DNA from 4 places in the Providencia sp. UF-224 genome. Region 4 is predicted to be linked to each of the others. Evidence: predicted binding sites of a transcription regulator. Region 4 holds the regulator's gene; each other region holds the start of a gene.
The links. Region 4 encodes PurR, which represses purine synthesis genes. Its sites were predicted from a motif close to CANGCAAACGTTTGCNTG; they were not measured.
Positions count from the first base shown of each region.

Region 1: purE (5-(carboxyamino)imidazole ribonucleotide mutase) is a predicted target of PurR. The motif match lies at 991-1,008, and genes of this name have one in related genera.
Region 2: purT (formate-dependent phosphoribosylglycinamide formyltransferase) is a predicted target of PurR. The motif match lies at 1,186-1,203, and genes of this name have one in related genera.
Region 3: purL (phosphoribosylformylglycinamidine synthase) is a predicted target of PurR. The motif match lies at 841-858, and genes of this name have one in related genera.

Region 1 is NZ_JBSICC010000013.1:79,189-81,398, forward strand. Features, by position in the region: gene ppiB (peptidylprolyl isomerase B) at 1-204, shown strand, start outside; gene lpxH (UDP-2,3-diacylglucosamine diphosphatase) at 215-940, shown strand; gene purE (5-(carboxyamino)imidazole ribonucleotide mutase) at 1,089-1,604, shown strand; gene purK (5-(carboxyamino)imidazole ribonucleotide synthase) at 1,604-2,210, shown strand, end outside.
Region 2 is NZ_JBSICC010000010.1:66,946-69,155, reverse strand. Features, by position in the region: gene purT (formate-dependent phosphoribosylglycinamide formyltransferase) at 1-1,144, opposite strand, end outside; gene rarD (EamA family transporter RarD) at 1,270-2,196, opposite strand.
Region 3 is NZ_JBSICC010000003.1:92,304-94,513, reverse strand. Features, by position in the region: gene mltF (membrane-bound lytic murein transglycosylase MltF) at 1-668, opposite strand, end outside; gene purL (phosphoribosylformylglycinamidine synthase) at 942-2,210, shown strand, end outside.
Region 4 is NZ_JBSICC010000011.1:5,970-8,179, reverse strand. Features, by position in the region: gene sodB (superoxide dismutase [Fe]) at 1-243, shown strand, start outside; gene purR (HTH-type transcriptional repressor PurR) at 673-1,698, shown strand; gene punR (DNA-binding transcriptional activator PunR) at 1,705-2,210, opposite strand, start outside.

The DNA of each region.
Region 1 (2,210 bases), on a different contig from region 4:
TTCTTTATCAACGTTGCTGATAATGACTTCTTAAACTTCCGTTCAGAGCGCCCAGATGGCTGGGGTTACTGCGTATTTGCTGAAGTCGTTGAAGGCATGGACGTGGTTGATAAAATCAAAGGCGTTTCTACTGGCCGTAGCGGTTTCCACCAAGACGTTCCTCGTGAAGATGTTGTGATTGAAAAAGTGACTGTCAGCGAGTAATCCTGCCTCTATGTCCACTTACATCATTGCAGATCTGCATTTGAGTGAAGATGAACCGGCGATCACCGCCGGTTTTATCAATTTTATTCAACAGCAAGCCATCCACGCCGATAGCCTGTATATCCTCGGTGATTTTTTCAATTATTGGGTGGGCGATGACGATAACACCCCGCTTCATCAACGCGTCGCAAACGAGCTAAAACAGCTCACAGCAAAAGGCATTCCTTGTTATTTCATTCATGGCAACCGCGATTTTTTAATCGGTAAACGCTATGCCAAGCAGTGTGGAATGACAATTTTGCCCCAAGAAACCCTTCTCGATATTTATGATAAGCGCATTTTAATTCTACACGGTGATACCTTGTGCACCGATGATATGGCTTATCAAAACTACCGTAAAAAAGTTCACACGCCTTGGATCCAACGTGTTTTTCTCACACTTCCGCTGTTTATTCGCCGTCGGATCGCGCAAAAAATGCGTAAAAACAGCCAATATGCCAGTAGCATGAAAGCGGAATCCATTATGGATGTTAATCCACAAGCGGTTGTTGACGCACTACAAAGACACCAAGCCCAATGGATGATCCACGGCCATACCCACCGCCCCGCCATTCATGAAATCAATATTGGCGGAAAGCTACATTTCCGTGGAGTATTAGGTGCATGGCACCATGACGGTTCTGCCTTTGTGATTAATGAACAAGGCATCGAACTGATTTTCTTTCCCTTCGAATAACCACAGACAATTTCTTGGTCGTAAACGCGACCGTTTGCTTATTTATTAATCACGCAAACGTTTTCCTTGCTGCTTTGTCGTGATATGATCGACTCAATTCAATTCTCCACCTTCGGGTGACGTTTTTTTCAATACAGGAAAGCACCAAATGACTGCCCAAGCTTCTGCTCAATCTGCGGCAAAAATCGCCATTGTTATGGGTTCGAAAAGTGATTGGACGACCATGCAGCACGCTGCTGATGTATTAACCGAACTCCAAATTCCTTTTCACGTCGAAATTGTCTCCGCACACCGTACACCCGATAAACTGTTTTCATTTGCCGAAACTGCCAAAGCAAACGGCTTTGATGTAATTATTGCAGGCGCTGGTGGTGCAGCCCATTTACCGGGGATGTTAGCGGCCAAAACCTTAGTGCCTGTTTTTGGTGTTCCTGTACAAAGTGCCGCACTCAGTGGTGTTGATAGCTTATATTCCATCGTCCAGATGCCAAAAGGTATTCCTGTGGGCACCTTGGCGATTGGTAAAGCAGGTGCTGCAAATGCCGCATTACTAGCGGCGCAAGTCTTAGCTATCGCTGATGACGCTGTTTTTAAGCGCTTATCCACATGGCGTGAAACACAAACTAACGACGTACTCAATAACCCAGACCCGAGGGACGCGTAATGAAACCCGTTTGCGTACTGGGTAACGGTCAACTCGGCCGTATGTTGCGCCAAGCTGGTGAGCCGCTGGGCATCGCGGTATTCCCTGTTGGGCTAGATGCAGAACCTGAAGCCGTTCCTTATCAGCAAAGTGTGATCACCGCTGAAATCGAACGTTGGCCTGAAACGCCATTGACCAAAGAATTAGCACGCCACAATGCCTTTATTAACCGCGATATTTTCCCGCGTTTAGCCGACCGCTTTCCGCAAAAGAGCCTGTTTGATAGTTTAAATTTGTCAACCGCCCCTTGGGCACTGCTTGAATCCCCTGCACAATGGTCTGAATTATTCTCCTCACTGGGTGATTTTCTGATAGTCAAGCGCAGAACAGGCGGTTATGACGGGCGCGGCCAATGGCGTATACGCCCCGGCGATGAAATCAATCTACCGGCTGAAATCTACGGTGAATGCATTGTCGAGCAAGGCATCCCTTTTGATGCTGAAGTGTCTGTCATTGGTGCACGTAATGCTGCGGGTGAATCCGTTTTTTACCCTATCACTCACAATTTGCACCAAGAAGGCATCTTACGCACCAGCGTTGCGTTCCCAAAATCCACAAATCCCCAGC
Region 2 (2,210 bases), on a different contig from region 4:
TTGCCATTTCCAGCGCAGTTTCAATCGAATCAGCAGTGGCTAATGCAACACCTAAACGCCGAGTCCCTGCAATTTCAGGTTTACCAAACAAACGCAATTGAATATCAGAGCCTAGTGCATCTTTAATATTAGAAAACACCACATTTCGGCTGTGAAGCTCAGGAAGAATAACAGCTGAAGCACTTGGCCCATATTGGCGAATTCGACCAATTGGAAAACCTAAGAATGCACGTACATGTAAAGCAAATTCAGAAAGGTTTTGCGAAATCAGCGTTACCATTCCTGTATCATGGGGGCGTGGAGAAACTTCATTAAAAATGATGTCATCACCACACACAAATAATTCAACCCCAAATAAGCCGTAGCCCCCTAGCGCAGATACAATTTTCGCTGCAACATCTTGAGCCTTTCTCAAGGCTTTCTCGCTCATCATTTGTGGCTGCCAAGATTCACGGTAATCACCTTTTTCTTGGCGATGCCCTACAGGAGCACAAAAATGAATCCCATCGACAGCACTAACCGTTAACAGTGTTATTTCGAAATCAAAGTTAACCATTTTCTCAACAATAACTCGGCCTTGTCCTGTACGGCCCCCTTCTTGAGAATAATTCCACGCTTTTTCTAAATCCGCATTTGAACGAATAACACTTTGCCCTTTTCCTGATGAACTCATGACGGGCTTTACGATACATGGGAAACCAATTTTTTCAGCAGCTTCAATAAAATCAGGTTTATTTTCGACGAAATGATATTCAGATGTTGGTAAACCTAATGTTTCAGCTGCAAGGCGACGGATACCTTCCCTGTCCATTGTTAAAAAAACAGCTTTAGCTGAGGGCACAACCTTTTGCCCAGCATCTTCTAATTCAACTAATGTTTTTGTCGCTATCGCTTCAATTTCAGGCACAATAAAGTCAGGTTTTTCCAAGGCAACGAGTTGCTTCAATGCCTCGCTATCCAACATATTTATGGTATAGCTGCGATGAGCAATGTGCATAGCAGGTGCACTTTCATAGCGGTCTACCGCAATCACCTCGATTCCTAAGCGTTGGCATTCAATGGCAACTTCCTTACCTAGCTCTCCCGCGCCCAGTAACATAACTTTCGTTGCAGATGCACAAAGTGCGGTTCCTAGCTGTTCCATGATTGATGACCTTCTATGCGAAAATAGTGCTGAAGATTATATACGCAAACGTTTGCCTTTACTATTCGGGAAATAAAAAGGCTATGATAAAATACATAGCGTTTTGAAATTAAATGAAATATTTTCTAATTCTGAGGAGTTTCATCCCGCCCTGTAATAAAAGGCTCTTTCTGGGAAAACTGAGTATATTGCTTATGCAATAACGCCAAAATACAAAATAGCAAACCAATCCAGATTAATGAAAAACTAATTCCTTTGACCCAATCAAATAACTCATTAAATAAGAATACGGCGAGTAAAAATTGAATTGTTGGCTCTATATACTGAGCCAGACCAATAACTGTAAGTGATGTCCGCTTAATCGCTACGGTAAAGAAGAGTAATGGAATAATCGTCACTGGCGCTGCTAGCATGTACAAAGCGCGAAGCTGCCAATCCCCCGCCTCCACTGCGCTCAACCCTTTTGACGATAACCACCAAGTAATCCCCACAGCGACAGGTAACAACCATAATGCTTCTAAAAACAATGAGCTAATAACATCAAACCGAATAAACTTACGGATCAATCCATATACAGCAAAGGCGCTTCCCATCACTAATGCTAAAATTGGGAATTCACCATACTGCCAGATTTGATACCCCACCCCAGCCAAAATAAATGTGACGGCCATTTTTTCCGCAAAAACTAACCTTTCACGTAAAAAAACAACCCCCAATAAAATAGAAAATAATGGGTTAATGAAATAACCTAAACTTGCGGCTAGCACTTGTCCATGAGTCAGTGCATATGTGAATGTCGTCCATGAAATAGCCATTACAGACGAACTAAAAAGACAAAGAATGATTGATTTTTTATCCGCCCAAATTTGTTTCCACGTTGATTTATTTTTAATGACTAAGCGGATTAAAAACAATAATGGTATAGACCAAATAAGGCGCTCTGCGAGAAGCTCTAGCGGCTCAGCCTCAGGGAGTAAACGATAGAATAAAGGCGTTATCCCCCATAAAATATAGGAAAAAATAGCTAAAGCCACTCCTGAACGCAGAAACATAATCTAACCTACAA
Region 3 (2,210 bases), on a different contig from region 4:
TCGAGTAAATCAAAGGCGACAGCGATTTGTGGGTGAATGCGCTGTTGTAATGCAACCGCAATGGAGTCTTCAAGGGTATAGTCGATTTCACCATCAGCAAGCATTTCAAGGATTTGATTGGTATTGTATTTAGATGTCTCTTCCCATTTTAAATTTGGATATTCTTTGGCGAGCTCTTTTAAGGTACTCGCGTGGGCAGTTCCAGAGGTGACAAGCAGCTTACCGTTGATGTCATTAAATGATTTCGGCCGTGTTGAACCTTTACGATAGACCAATTGTTGAGTTACCGTCAGGTAACTTGGGCCTGTTTTTGTCTTAGTTAATCGGTCTTTATTATACAAAAGCCCAGCAACAGCGATGTCAGCATCACCATTTTCGAGGTCATCAAATATTTGCTCGAATGTTGGGCGGATAGTGATTTTAAGTTTGACTCCTAGGTACGAAGCAAAGCCTTGAGCAAGTTCGTAGTCAAAACCACGAAGCTGTTTTTGCTCATCTATATAGATAAGTGGCGAGCTGACGGCACTAATACGTAATTCACCTTGTGACAGTATTTTATTAATTTGTGAATCTTGCGTATTGGGCCAGCGGATATTAAAGCCGATGACCATTGAAGCCAGTAGCGCGATAACCACGATGATTAAGTAGTTAACTTTTAAGTTATTCAAATAATAATTTCTCGTGCAATCTCTGGTGTTGTGTGGTGTCTAAAAAAGAGTATGGCTAAGTAATGGTTATAATTCCAGTGGTTGGGTATTTTGCTCAACAATTATGATCGGTGCAACCTATATTATCGTATTTAGCACAGAATAATATTTAACTAATCGCTTTATTTTTAATCACGCAAACGGTTTCGTATTGATGAACATTGCTCTATAATGGGCACCGGTTTCCCTGCTTTCATGTTCAGGGCTGGCGTTTAAAAGAGAGAAATTAAGACTATGGAAATTTTGCGTGGTTCACCTGCTCTATCAGCATTTCGTATTACCCGCCTTTTGGCGTTGTTTGCAGAAAAACAACTGCCTGTAACAGATATCTATGCTGAATATATGCACTTTGCTGATTTATCAGCGCCGTTAAGTGACAGTGAGCAAGGCAAACTGAGCAGTTTGTTAAAATATGGTCCTTCTCTGACAGAGCATGACCCTTTCGGTAAGCTGATTTTAGTCACTCCACGTCCGGGTACAATTTCTCCTTGGTCATCTAAAGCAACGGATATTGCTCACAACTGTGGCCTTAGCCAAGTTAAACGCATTGAACGCGGTATTGCCTACTACGTTCAGGGGGATGCATTAACGCAAACGCAGTGGCATGAAGTGATTGCACTGTTACATGACCGCATGATGGAAACAATTTTTTCTTCTTTTGAACAAGCAGATGCTTTGTTTGCGCACCAACAGCCTGCCCCAATGAAAACCATTGATATCATCAATGGCGGGCGCGAAGCACTGGCAACCGCAAATACAGAAATGGGTTTAGCACTGGCGGATGACGAAATTGACTATCTGCAAGCGGCCTTCACAGGCTTAAAACGTAACCCAACAGACGTTGAATTATATATGTTTGCGCAAGCGAACTCCGAACATTGCCGCCATAAGATTTTTAACGCAGATTGGGTCATTGATGGCGAAGAACAGCCAAAATCGCTGTTTAAGATGATTAAAAACACCTTCGAAAAAACGCCAGAACACGTGTTATCGGCTTATAAAGACAACGCGGCCGTGATGGAAGGCTCTTTGGTGGGGCGCTTCTTCCCTGAGCCTGAAGGGCGTACGTATCGCTATCACCAAGAAGACACTCACATTTTAATGAAAGTGGAAACCCATAACCACCCAACGGCTATTTCGCCATGGCCGGGTGCGGCGACAGGTTCAGGTGGGGAAATTCGTGACGAAGGCGCGACAGGGCGCGGCGCAAAACCAAAAGCAGGTTTAGTGGGATTTTCCGTTTCTAACTTACGTATTCCTGGCTTTGAACAGCCTTGGGAAGAGAATTTTGGCAAGCCAGACCGCATTGTGAATGCGTTGGATATTATGATGGAAGGCCCTCTAGGTGGTGCTGCGTTCAATAACGAATTTGGTCGCCCTGCATTATTGGGTTACTTCCGTACTTATGAAGAAAAAGTGAACAGTCACAATGGCGAAGAATTACGAGGTTACCATAAGCCAATTATGTTGGCGGGCGGTATTGGTAATATTCGTGCGGATCAC
Region 4 (2,210 bases):
GATGCAGCGACCAAAAACTTCGGTGCAGGTTGGACTTGGTTAGTTAAGAAAGCCGATGGCAGCTTAGCAATCGTCAATACTTCCAATGCAGCAACACCTATTTCAGGTGACGACAAGCCAGTTTTAACGGTTGATATTTGGGAACACGCTTACTACATCGATTACCGTAATGCGCGCCCTAAATACTTAGAAAATTTCTGGGCACTGGTAAACTGGAAATTTGTAGAAGAAAACTTAGCTTAATTTAATATGTTTTCCCAATAGAATAAGGGCGAGTTATTACTCGCCCTTATTTATTCACCCAATGAAGATGAAACACAACTAAAATAAATGTACAGCAATGAAAATAATCATCGCTAATGAACCCACTGCTGCTAGTATTCCATATTTAACATCTGTATCCATGAGTTCCTCTCATCCTAACAAAATTGAATTAATGATAACCACATAAACATTAAGGTTACTGAGTATACACATCCAAAAAAGCAAAACCAGTGTCTATATCACATGTTATAACATCAATTATTTCTTTCGTTTTTGCGCTAGATCAGACAAAATCGACAACAAATCGCTAAATTATTGCCAGCAAAGGATCTATGCATCAATATGCAGGTAATTTTTTAACTAGAATTCTTAGAGAGACCTATAGTTGGTCAGGAGTTTTGTTCCCCCATGGCAACGATTAAAGATGTGGCGAAACGCGCTGGCGTCTCTACCACTACCGTATCCCATGTTATTAATAAAACGCGCTTTGTGGCTGATGATACCAAAGCGGCAGTTTGGGCTGCTATCAAATCGCTCAATTATTCGCCTAGTGCGGTTGCCCGTAGCTTAAAAGTGAACCACACCAAATCGATTGGTTTGTTAGCAACATCAAGTGAGGCCCCTTACTTTGCAGAAGTTATTGAGTCCGTTGAAAATAGCTGCTACGAAAAAGGCTATACACTGATCCTCTGTAACTCTCACAATAATCTTGGTAAACAAAAAGCCTACTTACAGATGTTGGCGCAAAAACGTGTCGATGGCTTGCTGGTTATGTGTTCCGAATACCCCGATACACTTATCGGGATGCTTGAAGATTATCGTAATATTCCAATGGTTGTGATGGATTGGGGAACTTCCCGCGGGGATTTCACCGATAGCATTATCGACAATTCATTCCATGGGGGCTATCTCGCAGGGCGTTACCTGATTGATAGAGGTCACCGTGACATTGGTGTGATCCCAGGCTCCCTTGAGCGTAATACAGGGATTGGTCGTCTGACTGGCTTCCAAAAAGCCATGGAAGAAGCCAAAGTGACCTTAAAAGAAGAGTGGATTGTTCAAGGGGACTTTGAACCAGAGTCTGGCTATAAAGCGATGATGCAGATTTTAAGCCATAAACAGCGCCCTACTGCTGTTTTCTGTGGTGGTGACATCATGGCTATGGGTGCTATTTGCGCCGCGGATGAAATGGGCTTGCGTGTTCCACAAGACATTTCCATCATCGGTTACGACAATGTGCGAAACGCACGCTATTTCACCCCTGCATTGACAACAATCCACCAACCTAAAGAGCGTTTGGGTCAAATGGCGTTCGCAATGTTACTAGACCGTATTGTGAATAAGCGCGAAGACGCTCAAACTATTGAAGTTCACCCTCGTCTCGTTGAGCGCCGTTCTGTTGCTGACGGGCCATTTATTGACTATCGCCGATAACTCAACTTATGTTGATAACCACTCCGCGTTGAGCGTTTCATTATCACCAAGATAATCTAATAACCAACTCAGCGCAGGAGAGGTATTTTTCTCTACCCATGTTAAACAGCATGGGCTTGATGGAAATGGTTGTGCCAGTGTCAATTCTACCAATTTACCTTCAGCACACAATGGTGCTGCACGATGTTCAGGTACCATCCCCACACACAGCCCATTAGCTAAACAGGCTAAGCCGTTTTCCCAATAGGGGACAACTAAACGCCGTTGGTTATCCAACGCCCAAGTATCGCGTTTAGGTAAGCTGCGAGATGTATCTTCTAAGCACAAACTTGGATACTCACGCATTTCATCGTCTGTTAGGCTATGCCCTATTTTCGCTAAAGGGTGGTCAGGGCTTGCAACACACATCCACGACATAAACCCCATATCTCGAAAACTATAACGTTCACCAATTGGTGAAGCCCGTGTTGCGCCAATGGCGACATCTACTCGACCATCAGCTAATGCATCCC